Regions from separate parts of the Bradyrhizobium sp. HKCCYLRH2047 genome, predicted to be linked through region 2. Evidence: predicted binding sites of a transcription regulator. Region 2 holds the regulator's gene; each other region holds the start of a gene.
The links. Region 2 encodes PhoB, which activates phosphate uptake and scavenging genes when phosphate is short. Its sites were predicted from a motif close to TGTCATNNANCTGTCAT; they were not measured.
Positions count from the first base shown of each region.

Region 1: the regulator PhoB is predicted to act here: its motif matches at 2,041-2,057, upstream of ACQR1D_RS00505 (DUF2794 domain-containing protein).
Region 3: the regulator PhoB is predicted to act here: its motif matches at 1,828-1,844, upstream of ACQR1D_RS01115 (alkaline phosphatase D family protein).

Region 1 is NZ_JBNPUM010000001.1:110,782-115,958, forward strand. It holds gene ACQR1D_RS00495 (Bax inhibitor-1/YccA family protein) at 148-939, shown strand; gene ACQR1D_RS00500 (GNAT family N-acetyltransferase) at 1,095-1,622, shown strand; gene ACQR1D_RS00505 (DUF2794 domain-containing protein) at 1,664-2,029, opposite strand; gene ACQR1D_RS00510 (DUF1223 domain-containing protein) at 2,448-3,230, opposite strand; gene acnA (aconitate hydratase AcnA) at 3,419-5,177, opposite strand, start outside.
Region 2 is NZ_JBNPUM010000008.1:216,091-221,267, forward strand. It holds gene pstC (phosphate ABC transporter permease subunit PstC) at 1-327, shown strand, start outside; gene pstA (phosphate ABC transporter permease PstA) at 331-1,212, shown strand; gene pstB (phosphate ABC transporter ATP-binding protein PstB) at 1,209-2,033, shown strand; gene phoU (phosphate signaling complex protein PhoU) at 2,064-2,780, shown strand; gene phoB (phosphate regulon transcriptional regulator PhoB) at 2,797-3,504, shown strand; gene ACQR1D_RS20420 (trypsin-like serine protease) at 3,652-4,968, shown strand; gene ACQR1D_RS20425 (HoxN/HupN/NixA family nickel/cobalt transporter) at 5,136-5,177, shown strand, end outside.
Region 3 is NZ_JBNPUM010000001.1:237,191-242,367, forward strand. It holds gene ACQR1D_RS01110 (response regulator) at 1-140, shown strand, start outside; gene ACQR1D_RS01115 (alkaline phosphatase D family protein) at 186-1,757, opposite strand; gene ACQR1D_RS01120 (TAXI family TRAP transporter solute-binding subunit) at 1,897-3,243, opposite strand; gene ACQR1D_RS01125 (4a-hydroxytetrahydrobiopterin dehydratase) at 3,593-3,895, shown strand; gene ACQR1D_RS01130 (YkvA family protein) at 4,001-4,414, shown strand; gene ACQR1D_RS01135 (TAXI family TRAP transporter solute-binding subunit) at 4,535-5,177, opposite strand, start outside.

The sequences.
Region 1 (5,177 bases), on a different contig from region 2:
ATGGGCTCAGAGACCTGCCAAAGATGGCGAATTTGCCGATGACGCAAATTTAATATCGATGGCAGCGGGTATGAGATAGGGTTTTTCGAGAACCGGCTGAAGGTCCTGCCAGGATCGGGCTGCCGGGCAACCAACGGGAATTCGACCATGTCGGACCTCAACCGCAACTATGCTTCACCCTTTGGCCGGGTGGCCGGGCGCGCCGATGCCGCGACCGTCGACGCCGGTCTGCGCGCCTACATGCTGCGCATCTACAATTACATGAGCATCGGCCTGGCCATCACCGGCCTCGCGGCGCTCGGCGTCTACATGGCGTCGGTGACCGGCGATCCGGCGGCCGGCGTGTTCAAGTTCGGCAACGCCTATCTGACGCAGTTCGGCTACGCGATGTTCGTGAGCCCGTTGAAGTGGCTGTTCATCCTGGCCCCTCTGGTCATGGTGTTCGCGATCTCGGCCGGCATCAACCGCCTCGCGCCGTCGACCGCTCAACTCCTGTTCTGGGTGTTTTCGGCCTTGATGGGCATCTCGCTGTCGTCGATCTTTCTGGTGTACACCCACACCTCGATCGTGCGGGTGTTCTTCATCACCGCGGCGACGTTCGGCGCGCTGAGCCTCTACGGCTACACGACCAAGCGTGACATGACGGGCATGGGCTCGTTCCTGTTCATGGGCCTGATCGGCATCGTGCTGGCGAGCCTGGTGAACCTGTTCCTGGCGAGCTCGATGCTGCAGTTCATCGTCTCGGTGATCGGCGTGTTCGTGTTCGCCGGCCTGACCGCCTGGGATACGCAGCGCCTGAAGAACGAGTACATCTACGGCTACGCCTCCGCGGGCGGCGACATCGCCGAGCGCGCAGCGATCACCGGCGCGCTGTCGCTGTACCTGAACTTCATCAACCTGTTCACGCTGCTGCTGCAGCTGCTCGGACAGCGCGACTGATCCAACCGCTCGAACGAGCGACCTTCGAAGCCCCGGCCTCACCGCCGGGGCTTTTCGTTTGCACAAACCCGATTGCGACCGGCGCAAAGCGGCAGCGACAGCCATGCCGCGAGGCCGGATTGATCGCCGCGTCCGCATGGGTATGCTTGCACCCCATGTCGAACATTGAAATCCGGCCCACCCAGGAGGCCGACCTCCCGGCCATCACCGCCATCTACGGCCAGGCCGTCCGCGAGGGCACGGCCACCTTCGAGCTCGACCCTCCGGATCTGGCGGAGATGACGCGCCGCTTCCGGGCGCTCCGCGACGGCGGCTTCCCCTATTTCGCCGCCCTGCTGGACGGAGAGGTGGTGGGCTATGCCTATGCCGGGCCCTACCGGCCCCGCCCTGCCTATCGCTTCACGGTGGAGAACTCGGTCTATCTCGCTCCCGCCAGCCAGCGTCGCGGCATCGGGATGCGACTGATGCGGCGGCTGATCGACGCCTGTGAGGAGGGAGGCTTTCGCCAGATGATCGCCGTCATCGGCGACTCCGCCAATGCCGGCTCGGTCGGGCTGCATACCGCCTGCGGCTTCCAGATGATCGGCACCCACCCGAGCGTCGGCCTGAAATTCGGCCGCTGGCTCGATACCGTCATGATGCAGCGCCCGCTCGGGGCCGGGAGCAGCGACGTCCCGGCGTAAGCGACGCCGGTCGAAATGTCGTGATCACCCGGCGGGTCGGATCAGACCAGCGCCGGCTTCGGCGCGATCGCCAGCAACACGCGCTCAAGCTCGTGGCCGCGGCGCAGGATCAGCCCGGTGGCCGAGATCACGCTGTACATGCCCTGCTTGCGTGCGAGACGCGGATCCTTCTCGATGCGGTAGATCGGCACCTCGGACGCCCGGCGAAACACGGAGAAGACGGCCCGGTCACGCAGGAAGTCGATCGAATAGTCGCGCCACTCACCGTCGGCGACCATGCGACCGTAGAGGTTCAGGATGCGGTTCAGCTCCAGGCGGTCGAACGTCACCCGGTTCGGCGCTGCGGCCGCACTGCGCGCCGCCGCGCGGTTCTCGCTGGGGTCGGCGTCCTCCGGCGTGAGGTTCATTGGCGTCCTCCTGTCATCTGTGTGACATGATCGCGCCATCCGGCAGAAGCCGCAAGGGGCCGTTTTCGTTGTTGAAGTTCGACCGAGCCTGCGAGGTCATCAGTTCCGCGAACACGCAAGCGTCACGGGATCGTTAGCGGAATCATAATCGCGCCGTCTTTCCGCCCACCGACCGCCCCCGACCTTCGGCATAAGATTCGTGTGCGTTGGCCCGGTCCTTTCGGTTCCGGATTCCTCAGCCCCCAGCCCCCCGGGGTCGTCAGGATCGGGTCTATTCACAAGTAAGGCAAAGGGCCAACGCAAGTTGGTCCTTTTGCTTTTCTGGCGTGAGCTGCCGGAAGATGTCGCGGCGCGCCGTCGCACGGACGTGACGCGCCTCACGCAGGTCAGCGAAAACGAAGATCGGGACGACGGAAAATCAGCGCTCGGGACCACGCGCCGTTGCTGAAGCCCGTCCGCCCAACGGCAACTCGGAAAAGGCGGCGCCGAGCATCGGCCCAGGGCGGTCGCGACTGCCGTCCTGCACATAGACGACGGTGCCATCGACGCCCTCGCGGGCGATCTTCTCCAGCGGCACGCTCCAGCTGACCGGCGACCCGGTCCAGTCACCCAGCTTCTGGAGACCGCGAACGACGTTGTAATAGGTCAGGTCGCGGCCGCTGTTCTCGCCGCGCCCGACCGAGATCGGGACCACACGCGAGATCGAGCAGACCCAGACCTCGCCGTGCCGGCGCGGCGCATGCTCGCTGGCCGCGGCGACCGAGACGGAGAGCTCCTGGCCGTCGACCGACAGCCTCACCGGCACCGACATCACCGCGCCGCCCTGGACGGTTTCCTCGATCGCGCCTTCGATCGCCTCGCGGTCGCTGCCGATCACATGCACAGAGCCGTTGATCACCGCCTGCGGCGTATAGACCTCGCGGTCCCCGCGCGCACGAGAATAGGCCCGCTGCCGGGCCGTGAAGCGGGAGTCGGCCAGCGTGTCCTTCCAGCCGAGATAGTCCCAGTAGTCGATCGGCAGCGACAACGCGATGACCGAAGGATCTCTGGCGAGCTCGCCGAGGATCTTGTCAGCCGGCGGGCAGGACGAACAGCCTTGAGAGGTGAAGAGTTCGATCACCGCACGGGGATCGGATGCGGCTGGCCGGACGAAAGCGATGACCGCACAGACACTCAGCGCTGCGCGCGACCACCACGACATCTGTCCACTCATCGCCACTGTCCCGTCTGGACCACCGTCCGCTGCGCCCTGCGCATCACTGCATCTGCGATGCCGTCCTCGTAGTTAACAAACCGAAAATGCAAAGGAGGCGGCCTTTGTCATAGGCCGCCTCCTTCATCACCCGCTACTCACTTCAGAGTGAGCCAAACTGTCGCATCGCGCTTTGGTTAAGCGGCGAGCTTGCGCAGCACGTAGTGCAGGATGCCGCCGTTGCGGTAGTAGTCGAGCTCGTCGAGCGTATCGATCCGGCAGAGCAGCGGCACCTGCTGCGCCGCACCGTCGGCCGAGACGATCTCGGCGGTCAGGGTTTGGCGCGGCTTCAGGTCGCCCTGCAGGCCCTTGATGGTAACCTTCTCGTCGCCCTTGAGGCCGAGCGAGGACCAGGACGTGCCTTCCTGGAAGGTGAGCGGCAGCACGCCCATACCGACCAGGTTGGAGCGATGGATGCGCTCGAAGCTCTGGCAGATCACGGCGCGGACGCCGAGCAGCCGGGTACCTTTGGCGGCCCAGTCGCGCGATGAGCCGTTGCCGTATTCGGCGCCGGCGAACACCACCAGCGGCACGCCCTCTTCCTGATACTTCATCGCGGCGTCGTAGATCGACATCTGCTCGCCGTCTGGCCAGTGCTTGGTCAGGCCGCCCTCGGGAATGTTGCCGTCGGCACCCTTGAGCATGAAGTTCTTGATGCGGATGTTGGCGAAGGTGCCGCGCATCATGATCTCGTGATTGCCGCGGCGGGTGCCGTACTGGTTGAAGTCGGCCGGGCGGACCTGGTGCTCGCTGAGGAACTTGCCGGCGGGCGAGGTCAGCTTGATCGAACCGGCCGGCGAGATGTGGTCGGTGGTGATCTTGTCGCCGAACAGCGCCAGCACACGGGCCTCGACGATGTCCTTGATCGGCTCCGGCTCCTTCTTCATGCCCTCGAAATACGGCGGGTTCTGCACGTAGGTCGACGACATGTTCCAGCGATAGGTCTCGCTCTCGACGGTCTTGATCTTGCGCCAGTTGGTGTCGCCCTTGAACACGTCGGCGTAGCGCTTCTTGAAGATCGAGGCCTTGACGAACTTCTTGACGAAGTCGTTGACCTCCTTGGTCGTCGGCCAGATGTCCTTCAGGTAGACCGGCTTCTTGTCCTTGCCGATGCCGATCGGCTCGACGGCGAGGTCCTTGGTCACGGTGCCGGCGAGCGCGTAGGCGACGACCAGCGGCGGCGAGGCCAGGTAGTTGGCCTGCACGTCCGGCGAGACGCGGCCTTCGAAGTTGCGGTTGCCCGACAGCACCGCCGCCGCGACGACGCCGTTGTCGTTGATCGACTTCGAGATCTCCTCCGGCAGCGGACCCGAATTGCCGATGCAGGTGGTGCAGCCGAAGCCGACCAGGTTGAAGCCGACCTTGTCGAGGTCCTTCTGCAGGCCCGAATTAGCAAGGTATTCGGCAACCACCTGGCTGCCCGGGGCGAGCGAGGTCTTCACCCACGGCTTGGCCTTGAGGCCCTTGGCGGCGGCGTTGCGGGCCAAGAGGCCGGCGCCGATCAGCACGCTCGGGTTCGAGGTGTTGGTGCAGGAGGTGATGGCGGCGATGACGACGTCGCCATGGCCGATGTCGAAGTCCTTGCCTTCGACCGGGAAGCGCTGCTCGGCGGCATCGGGCTTCTTGTACTCGCCGGCCAGCGCGGTCGCGAAGCCTTCGGCCACTGCGGGGAGCGCGATGCGGCCCTCGGGACGCTTCGGACCGGCCATCGACGGCACGACGTCGGCGAGATCGAGGGTCAGCGTCTGCGTGAACACCGGATCGGGCGACTTGGCGGTGCGGAACAGGCCCTGCGCCTTGGCATAGGCCTCGACCAGCGCAACGCGCGGGGCCTTGCGGCCGGAGGTCTTGAGATAGTCGATGGTGGCGGCGTCGACCGGGAAGAAGCCGCAGGTC
Region 2 (5,177 bases):
TGCACCACCTGGGAGGTCGTGCGCAGCGTCGTCATTCCCTACACCCGTGTCGGCGTCATCGGCGGCGTCATGCTGGCGCTGGGTCGTGCGCTCGGCGAAACGATGGCGGTGACCTTCATCATCGGCAACTCGTTCCGGATCTCATCGTCGATCTTCGCGCCGGGCACCACGATCTCGGCCGCCATTGCCTCTGAGTTCCAGGAGAGCGACGGCCTGCACCAGTCGAGCCTGATCCTACTCGGCCTGCTGCTCTTCGTGCTCACCTTCTTCGTGCTGGCGAGCGCGCGCCTGATGCTCATGCGGCTCCAAGCAAAGGCGGGAAAATAAGCCATGTCCAGCGCAGATTCGCTCACCGCCGATACGCCGGTCAATCCGATCTATGCGCGCCGACGCCGCAGGGACATCGTGATCCGCGGCCTCTGCGTCGCCGCCGCGCTGTTCGGCGTCACCTGGCTGGCGCTGATCCTGTTCACGCTGTTCTATAACGGCCTCGCCGGCCTCAGCCTGCAAGTGTTTTCCGCCGACACCCCGCCGCCGGGCTCGAGCGAAGGCGGCCTGCGCAATGCCATCGTCGGCTCTCTGATCATGACGGTCATCGGCGTCGGCATCGGCGCGCCGCTCGGCCTGTTCGCCGGCACCTATCTGGCCGAGTACGGCCGCAACGACCGCCTGACCTCGGTGATCCGCTTCATCAACGACATCCTGCTGTCGGCGCCCTCGATCATCATCGGCCTGTTCATCTATGGCGCTGTCGTGGTGCCGATGGGCGGCTTCTCGGCGCTCGCAGGCTCGCTGGCGCTGGCGGTCATTGTCATCCCCGTGGTGCTGCGCACCACCGAGGACATGCTGCTGCTGGTGCCCAACCCGCTGCGTGAGGCGGCCTCGGCGCTCGGCCTGCCGCGATCGCTGGTGATCCGGCGCATCGCCTATCGCGCGGCGCGCTCGGGCCTGATCACCGGCGTGCTGCTGGCCACCGCCCGCGTCGCCGGCGAGACCGCGCCCTTGCTGTTCACTGCGCTGTCGAACCAGTTCTGGAGCCTCAGCCTCTCCAAGACGATGGCCAACCTGCCCGTCACCATCAACAACTTCGTCCAGAGCCCCTATGCCTATTGGAAGCAGCTGGCCTGGAGCGGAGCCCTTCTGATCACTCTGGCCGTGCTCGCCCTGAATGTCAGTGCACGCATTCTCGGCGCCGAGAGGAACGCAAAATGACCGACCTGTCCGTATCCGTCAGCCAGCCCAATCCCGCCGCGCTGAACGGCAAGGTTTTGCCGGAAGCCCCCGCCAAGGTGACCGCGCGCAACCTGAACTTCTATTACGGCGATCACCACGCGCTGAAGAACATCAACCTGTCGCTGGGGACCAACCGCGTCACCGCGTTCATCGGCCCGTCCGGCTGCGGCAAGTCGACCCTGCTGCGCATCTTCAACCGGATGTACGATCTCTACCCGGGCCAGCGCGCCGTTGGCCAGCTCATGCTGGACAACACCAACATCCTCGATCCCAAGCTCGACCTCAACCTGCTGCGTGCCCGTGTCGGCATGGTGTTCCAGAAGCCGACGCCGTTCCCGATGACGATCTACGAGAACATCGCCTTCGGCATCCGGCTGTATGAGAAGATCTCCAAGTCGGAGATGGACGACCGGGTCGAGAAGGCACTGCGCGGCGGCGCGTTGTGGAACGAGGTCAAGGACAAGCTCAACGCTTCGGGCCTGTCGCTGTCAGGCGGCCAGCAGCAGCGGCTGTGCATTGCGCGCACCGTGGCGGTCCGGCCGGAGGTGATCCTGTTCGACGAGCCGTGCTCGGCGCTCGATCCGATCTCGACCGCCAAGGTCGAGGAGCTGATCCAGGAGCTCGCCGAAAACTATACGATCGCCATCGTGACGCATAACATGCAGCAGGCGGCGCGCGTCTCCGACAAGACCGCCTTCATGTATCTCGGCGAGCTGATCGAGTTCGACGACACCAGCAAGATCTTCACCTCGCCGAGCGATCGGCGGACCCAGGATTACATCACCGGCCGGTTCGGCTGACGCCGACGACATTGACTTCAGGAGATCATCATGGCCAGTGAACATACCGCCAAGGCGTTCGACAGCGATCTGCAGGATCTCACCCGGCTGGTGTCGGAAATGGGCGGCCTCGCCGAGCGTCTGATCGTCGATTCCGTCGATGCGCTGGTGCGGCGCGACATCGCACTCGGCCAGAAGGTGGTCGCCACCGACGCCGAGGTCGACAAGCTGCAGCGCATCATCGAGGAGCGCGCCGTTCTTACCATCGCCCGGCGACAGCCGATGGCGGTCGACCTGCGCGAGATCGTCGGTGCGATGCGGGTCGCCACCGATCTGGAGCGCATCGGCGATCTCGCCAAGAACATCGGCAAGCGCGTCGCGGCGCTGGAGAGCGACTTCCATCCGCTCAAGCTGATCCGCGGGCTCGAGCACATGACCGACCTGGTGCAGTCGCAGGTCAAGACGGTGCTGGACGCCTATGCCGCGCACGATTTGCCGGCGGCGATGACGGTGTGGAAGGGCGACGAGGAGGTCGACGCCATCTGCACCTCGCTGTTCCGCGAACTCCTGACCTACATGATGGAGGATCCGCGCAACATCTCGTTCTGCATCCATCTGATGTTCTGCGCCAAGAACATCGAGCGCATCGGCGATCACGCGACCAACATCGCGGAGACCGTCTTCTATATGATCGAAGGCCAGCAGATCATGGACAAGCGCCCGAAGGGCGACATGACGAGCTTCGCATCGACGATCCCCGGCAACTGAGAGAGACGGTTCTGACATGGGCGCCCGAATTCTGGTGGTGGAGGACGAGGAGGCGCTGACGACGCTCCTGCGCTACAACCTCGAGGCCGAAGGCTACGAGGTCGAGACGGTGGCGCGCGGAGACGAGGCCGACACACGGCTGAAGGAGCGCGTTCCCGATCTCGTCGTGCTCGACTGGATGCTGCCGGGCCTGTCCGGCATCGAGCTGTGCCGCCGCCTGCGGGCGCGGTCCGAGACCCGGCAATTGCCGATCATCATGCTCACCGCGCGCGGCGAGGAGAGCGAGCGCGTGCGCGGCCTCGCGACCGGCGCCGACGACTACATCGTCAAGCCGTTCTCGGTGCCGGAGCTGCTGGCGCGCGTGAAGGGCCTGCTGCGGCGGGCGAGCCCGGAGCGGCTGGCGACCGTGCTGTCCTATGGCGACATCGAGCTCGACCGCGAGAAGCGCCGCGTGGCGCGCTCGGGACGGCCGATCGATCTCGGCCCGACCGAATACCGCCTGCTCGAGTTTTTCCTGGAGCATCCCGGCCGCGTGTTCAGCCGTGAGCAGCTGCTCGACAGCGTCTGGGGCCGCGACATCTATATCGACGAGCGCACGGTCGACGTCCATATCGGCCGCCTGCGCAAGCTGCTCAATCCGGGCCGCGAGCAGGACCCGATCCGCACCGTGCGCGGCGCCGGCTATGCGCTCGATGATCGCTTCGCCAAGAGCGAGCAGGTGTAAGGGGCGATCGGGCGTGAGGATGAAGCAGGTGTGAGGCGCGAGGGGGCCCGATTGAGGAGATCGCGGTCCGCTTTCGGCCACGCCGCCGCCGTCTTGATCGTGTCTGCTTCGTGGCCCGTCACGATGTTTCGGTCCCAGCGGACGCCCTTGATCAAGATCATCATCATATCTCTAGCCGTGCTGCTCGGCAGCGCGGCGGGCGCCGCGGCCGCCGAGCTCGAAGACGCGGTCGCCGCGGCGGGAAACGGACAGCACGCCGCGGCGATGCGCCGCCTGCTGCCGCTGGCCGCCAAGGGCGATGCGCGGGCGCAGTTCGACGTCGGCTTCATGGAGGCCTTCGGCTGGGGCCAACCGCGCAACCCCGCCGAGGCGCTGGCGTGGTATCGCAAGGCCGCCGATCAGGGCCTCGCCGTCGCCCAGCATTATCTCGGCATCGCCTATGTCAACGGCGAAGGTGTCGCGAGCAATTATGGCGAAGCCGGCCGCTGGTTCAGCCGCGCGGCAGCGCAGGGCTTCGCCCAGTCGCAATACATGCTGGGCCTGATGCTGCTCGACGGTCGCGGCGTGAAGCAGGACGTCGTGCAGGGCTACGCCTGGCTGGTGATGGCGGGTCGCAGCGGCGTGCGATCGGCCGGCCGCGACGTGCAGAGGGTCAAGCTGACCGAGCCGCAGCGCGTCCAGGCCCAGAGCGCCATTGCGGCCTGGCGGCCGAAGCCGGAATCGGCGGAGGCGGGCGTCGCCGCTCCGCGTCCGGAGCAACTGCTCGGGCTCGACCGCCACATCGGCGAGGTCGTCGATCCCACCTCGTGGCCGGCGTCGTCGATCGGCGTCGTCACCGTCGCGCAATACTCGACCGGCGGCTGGTGCACCGGCACTCTGGTCGCGCCGCGCGTCGTGCTCACCGCCGCGCATTGCGTGTTCAACGGCGTCGCGCAGGTCAGCCCCGGCAATGTCCGCTTCCTGGCCGGCATGAACAGGGGCACGCCGGCGGCATCGTCGGTCGCCGACAAGCTGATCGTGGCGCCGGACTTCGTCCCGACCCGGCACGACAGATGGTCGCTCGACCGCTCGCCCGCCGATTGGGCGCTGATCGTGCTGAAGGATGCGCTGCCGTCGAAGCCGGTCGCGGTCAAGGCGCTGACGCGCGAGGAACTGCAGGCTGCGACATCAGCCGGAACCATCTCCGAGATCGGCTACGGCCAGGAGCGCCGCTATTCGCCGACCGGCCAGCGCAATTGCAGCGCCGGCATGACCAGCGATGCCCGGCTGCTGACGGTGCATTGCCTCGCCAATTTCGGCTATTCGGGCTCGCCGATCCTGGCCGAGGTCGGCGGGCAGCCGACCGTTGTCGGCATCTTCTCGGCGTTCCACGAGGAGACCCGGCTGATGTTCGCCGCGCCCGCAAGCCAGTTCGAGGCCGTCGTGCGGCGCGAGATTGCGGCGCAGAGTGCCTCGGCGCGGTGAGGGGGAGGGGACGAGAGAGGTCCCGCCGCTGGTCACGATCTGTGCGCGACTGGATAGCGGGTTGCCAAGCGAGCGGGCGATCCGGCAAGTGCAGCCGATTTTTTCCTGTAGCTTTCGCCTGCAGCGGGGCTTTACCGAACTGGCCTGGCTCTTGCTATAGTTCGAGTATGACGATTGTTCCAATTGATCATCCTCGTGCCCCGCGGCTG
Region 3 (5,177 bases), on a different contig from region 2:
TGGCGGCGCTCGGCATTCCCTTCGCATTCTCGACCGGTTATGGCGCCGACCGCGTGCCGGCCGCATTCGCCGACCGGCCGCGGCTGCCGAAGCCGTGCCCGACCGAGGCGCTGGAGGCCGTGCTGCGGCGACGCGATTAGTTGCCGTCGCAGCACGCGATCGTGTTGCCGCCGAGCAACAAGACCTCAGCCGAGCTTCGGATCGAGCGTGGTCGACCACAGCGCGACGTCGGCGCGATCTCGCAGGGTCACGGTCATCTGGCCCGTTGCGCCTTCGATCTTGACGTGGCCGAAGAACTGCATCCCGGCCGATGGCGGCAGGTTCTGCTTGTCGAGGCCGGGCGCCTTGATGAAGCGCACCTCGGGGCCGAAGGTGTTGTCGAGTTCGTTCGGACCGAACGTGCCGGCATGCAACGGACCGGAGACGAACTCCCAGAACGGCTCGAAGTCCTGGAACTGCGCCTTGTTCGGATCGTAATAATGCGCGGCCGCGTAGTGCACGTCCGCCGTCAGCCACACCGTGTTCTGGATCGGCGCCGTCTTGATGAAGCGCAGGATCTCGGCAATCTCGAGCTCGCGGCCGCGCGCCGGGCCGTCACCCTGGGCGATGGCTTCCGAGCCCTTCTTGTTGGCCGCGTCGTCATAGACGATGATGCTGAGCGGCATGTCGGAGGCGATCACCTTCCAGGTCGCGCGCGAATTGAGCAGCGCCTGCTTCAGCCAGCGCATCTGCTCCGGCCCGATGAAGTAGGACGCCGGGCCATATTTGTCCTCGAGATTGGGACCGTTGGCGCCGCGGTAGCTGCGCTCGTCGAGCACGAACACGTCGAGATGCGGACCGTAGTTGATGGTGCGATAGACGCGGCCCGGCTCGATGATGCTCTCGCGCATCGGATACATCTCGTGGAAGGCGCGCGCCGCGCGGGCCGCGAGCAGCTGGATGTTGCGCTCCTTGTAGCTCGCCGGCAGCTCCTTGGAAGCCGACCAGTTGTTGGTGACCTCATGATCGTCCCACTGCACGAAGATCGGCACCTCGGCATTGAAGGCGCGAACGTTCTCGTCGAGGAAATTGTATTTGTGGGCGGCTCGGAATTCGTCGAGCGTCTCGGCGACCTTGGCCTTCTCTTCCACGGTGAGGTTCTTCCACACCTTGTTGTCCGGCAGCTTTACCTCGGACTTGATCGGGCCGTCGGCATAGATGGTGTCGCCGGAATGCAGGAAGAAATCCGGGCGGTGCTTCTTCATCGTCGCAAAGGTGAACATGCCGCCATCATCGGGATTGATGCCCCAGCCCTGCCCCGCCACATCCCCGCCCCAGACGAACGAGACGTCGCGCTTGTTGCCGGGCGCGGTGCGGAAGCGGCCGGCCACGGCCTCGCTTTCGACCGCGGTATGCGACAGGTCGCGGAACTTGACGCGGTAGAAGATGTCCTGGCCGCTCGGCAGGCCTTCGATCAGCATCTTGGCCGTGAAGTCGCTCTCCGGAAGCGCGGCGATCGCTGGCAGCGCCCGCGCGTCCTTGAACGATTCGGTGGTCGCCACCTCGACCAGCATCTGCGACGGCCGGTCGGCGCGCGCCCAGACCACGCCGCCATCCATGCCGACGTCGCCGGACTGCACGCCATGCGTGATCTGCGGCCGGTCGGCGGCGCGGCTCAGATAGGGCATCGCCAGCGTAGAGACGCCGGCGGCGGCGGCCGTCGACAGGAAGCGGCGGCGGGACAGGGCTGTGTGCGGTCGAGGAATGCGAAGCGTCATGCGGATCTCCTGGTCGGATCGCGCGCGGGAGCAGGCGCGAGCCACGGCCCGGCAGACCTAGGAAAGATTGATGACGCTGGAATTACAATCGCGCCCCGGCCGGCGCGTGACACGGCCGCAGCGCAAGCGTGATCCGACCTCAGGTCCCGGCGGCCCGCAACTGCGCGCCGGTTCGCTGCAGATTGGCGGGCATGCTCATCAGGATGAGCTTGCGATCGGCGACCGCGTTGTGGAACTGCTCGAGCGCGATGTTGAATGCGGTCAACGCCGCGTGCTCGATAGCACCGTCCTCGAAGCAGGTCAGCGTGTTGCGCAGGATCTCGTCGGCCTCGCTCTGCAGCAGGTCGAGCTCCTCCGTCGAATCGCTCTTGCGCGCGATGGTGATCATTTCGAGCAGGCGATCGCGCAGCGAGCTGTTGATGGTGCGTTCGTCGCGCTTGAGATAGCCGGCGAACCAGGCGCCGGCCGAGCCCATCGCCGACAGCGCCATCAGGCTCCACCAGATGTAGTCGCTGTAGCGGTCGAGGAAGGTCTTCTCCTCGCCGTCGACGAACGCCGCCGCGCCGGGATGAGCGGGGATCGCCGCGTCCTTGTCGGTGTCCGGCGTCTCGATCTTGGCGGCAAGCGGAAATTCCGACAGCAATTGTTGGCGCACCGAGAACAGCTGATGCGTAAACGTCGAGACCGTCGATTCGGCGAGGCCCTTGCGTGCCACGATGTGGTGATTGAAGCTGATCGTCTTCACTTCATCTTCGGGGCGATCGGGCGCCCCGCCGAACGCGCCGGCCGGAATCTCGGTAGCCTCGTATTCAGGATGGTTCTGTGCGATGGCGGCGGCGGAATCGATGGCCAGGAAGGTCGGAGGCCCGCCTTCCTTGGTGGCGGCGGCGATCGCATCCGTCGTGATCTTGCTGTTGATGGGACCGGCCGCCAGATAGACATCCGCCCTCTGGCTTCGGACCGCTTCGGCGGCCTCGGTTATCGGGAACTGGACGATCTCGACCTTGCTGGCGTCGACGCCATACTGGCGCAGGATGACCTTCAGCAGGTTCGCGTTCGCCGGCGTCCGGCCGATGATGCCGACCTTGTGGCCCGCGAGCTGCGAGATCTTCGTGATCTTGGCGCCGCCTTTGCGGTTCTTGCCCTTGCCGGACGAGGGCACCCAGAGGACGACGACGTTCTTGCGCAGCGTCGCCACCGCCTGTGCGTTCTTTGGGACCTCCAGGTCACCCCGCACGATGGCAAGATCCACCTTGGTGGCGGCCAGCGCCTGCGCGCTCTCGGCGGCGCCCTCGGTCGGAACCGGCCGCAGCCTGACGGAGGCGTGCGACTGGGAAAAGGCCTGGGTCAGGGCCTGGACGACCTTCAGGTCGTCGCTGTTGGGCGGACCGACCGCGATCTTGAGCACCACGGGACGCATCGCAAAATAGTAGGCACCCGTCAAAGCGCCGACGACCGCGAGGATCCCGGCGATGACGATGAACACGGCAGGGCGCATCCGTGAGCGCTGCGCTGGCGTGGTCTGAGTATCGACCAGATCCCGTCCTCCGGTGGTCCCAGGCCCGGGCGATGCCACAGGCGGCTTCGTCTGGCCACGTCGTCCTTCGATAGAGCTGAACTGTAGCAAATTTCTTGTCCGCCCGGGGTGACATCTGCGTCATGGTTACCATCGCACCAGCCACCGGGGGATCGGGACAGGTCCGAGCCCCTCCGGCAACGGCCTGTGACAAGGCTCTGATCGGGCGGACCCCGGCGCGATCCGGCTGGAGGTAGACCCCGCAATCGCCCGGATGTTGCCACGTGTCCGGTCGATTGCACCACGAGAGGAGATCGAGATGCCGCAACGATTGTCGGCGGAGGCACGCGCCACTGCCTTGCGGGAGCTTCCCGGCTGGTCCGAGGCGGTGGGCCGTGAGGCCATCGCCCGCACGTTCACATTCACAGACTTCAACGAAGCCTTCGGCTTCATGACCCGCGTCGCCCTGGTCGCCGAAAAGGCTGACCATCATCCCGAGTGGCGCAACGTCTACCGCACCGTCGAGGTGGTCCTCACGACCCATGACGCCGGCGGCGTGACCCTGCGCGACATCGAGCTCGCCAAGGCGATGAACGCGATCGCCGCGACGATGCGCGGCTGAGGCCTTGGCGACGACGGCACGCGCCTTGCGGCCGGCGTCGCCATCACCACATCCGAGGGCGAGGACCGCGCCCCCGGCGCCGTCTGGAACCGGAGATCGGACATCATGTCGGATGCGACCGACTACAGCGTTGGCTTCGAGCCCGCGGAGCGGCTGGCCCGGGATCGCGAGACCCTTCGCCGTCGTTTCTGGATCAAGTTCAAGAAGGTTGTCGCGCGGTTGCCATTCGCCGAGGAGCTGCTTGCGGCGTATTACTGCGCCTTCGACAAGGAGACACCCCGGCACGTACAGGTCGCCCTGCTCGGCGCCATCGCCTACTTCGTCGTGCCGTTCGACTTCATGCCTGACGTGCTGCCCATCCTCGGCTTCACCGACGACGCGGCGGTGCTCGCCACCGCCATCCGCATGGTCGCCTCGAACATCACGCCCGACCATCATGCCGCCGCCCGCGCCGTACTCGCGCGGCTGGCGGCAGACAAGAACGCTGACGTCGCGAAGGACGGCGAGACGATCGGCTGACGACGGCTCCGGCCGGGCAAGCCGGGCGCCCGCAGTCAGCGCCTCGGAAGGGCGCAAAAGCAAAAAGCCCCGCATCCGCGGGGCTTTTCTCTTGATGGGACGTCGTCGAACGCTCCGAGCTCAGCGCTGGCCGCGCGCCTGGGCGCGGGCGCTGCCGGTCTTCTCGGCCTCCCAGGCCTGGTACTGCTTGAACAGCGCCTCGCGGTCGGCCTGGCTGGGCATCGCCCTGCCGGCGCTGCTCTGCTTCAGGAAGTCGTCGAAGCGGTCGCGTTGCGCGCCTTCCATGGCATGGCTCTCCAGCCATTTGCTGGCGGACGGCAGCCGCTGCCAGCCGGCGAGCGGGGCCGACAGCGAAACCTCCTTCCACTTCGGATGGAACGGCGGATTCTGGAATGCCGGGAATTTGGTGAAGAAGGCGTCGACGAAGGTTGCGAGCTTGCGATAGCGGTCGGTGTTCGGCGCCCAATTGTAGGCGGCGAGCACGGCCGGCACCGCGATCGTGTCGACCTTCTCGCCCTCGGCGATCAGGTTCGGGTAGTCCTTCGCCGTCAGGGTCGCGGGCAGATAGTCGGTCTGCAGCGGTCGATCGTAATCGACGTTGACGAGATGGAAGCGGCCGTCGTTCACGAAGGTCGAGACCGACTTGTAGGGCTTGCCGCCGACCACGATGACGGCATCGAGCTCGCCGCGCTTCAGCTTCTCCATCGCGATGCGCTGCTCGATGTAGGCGAAGTTGGCGCGCAGGCCAAGCCGCTCGAACACC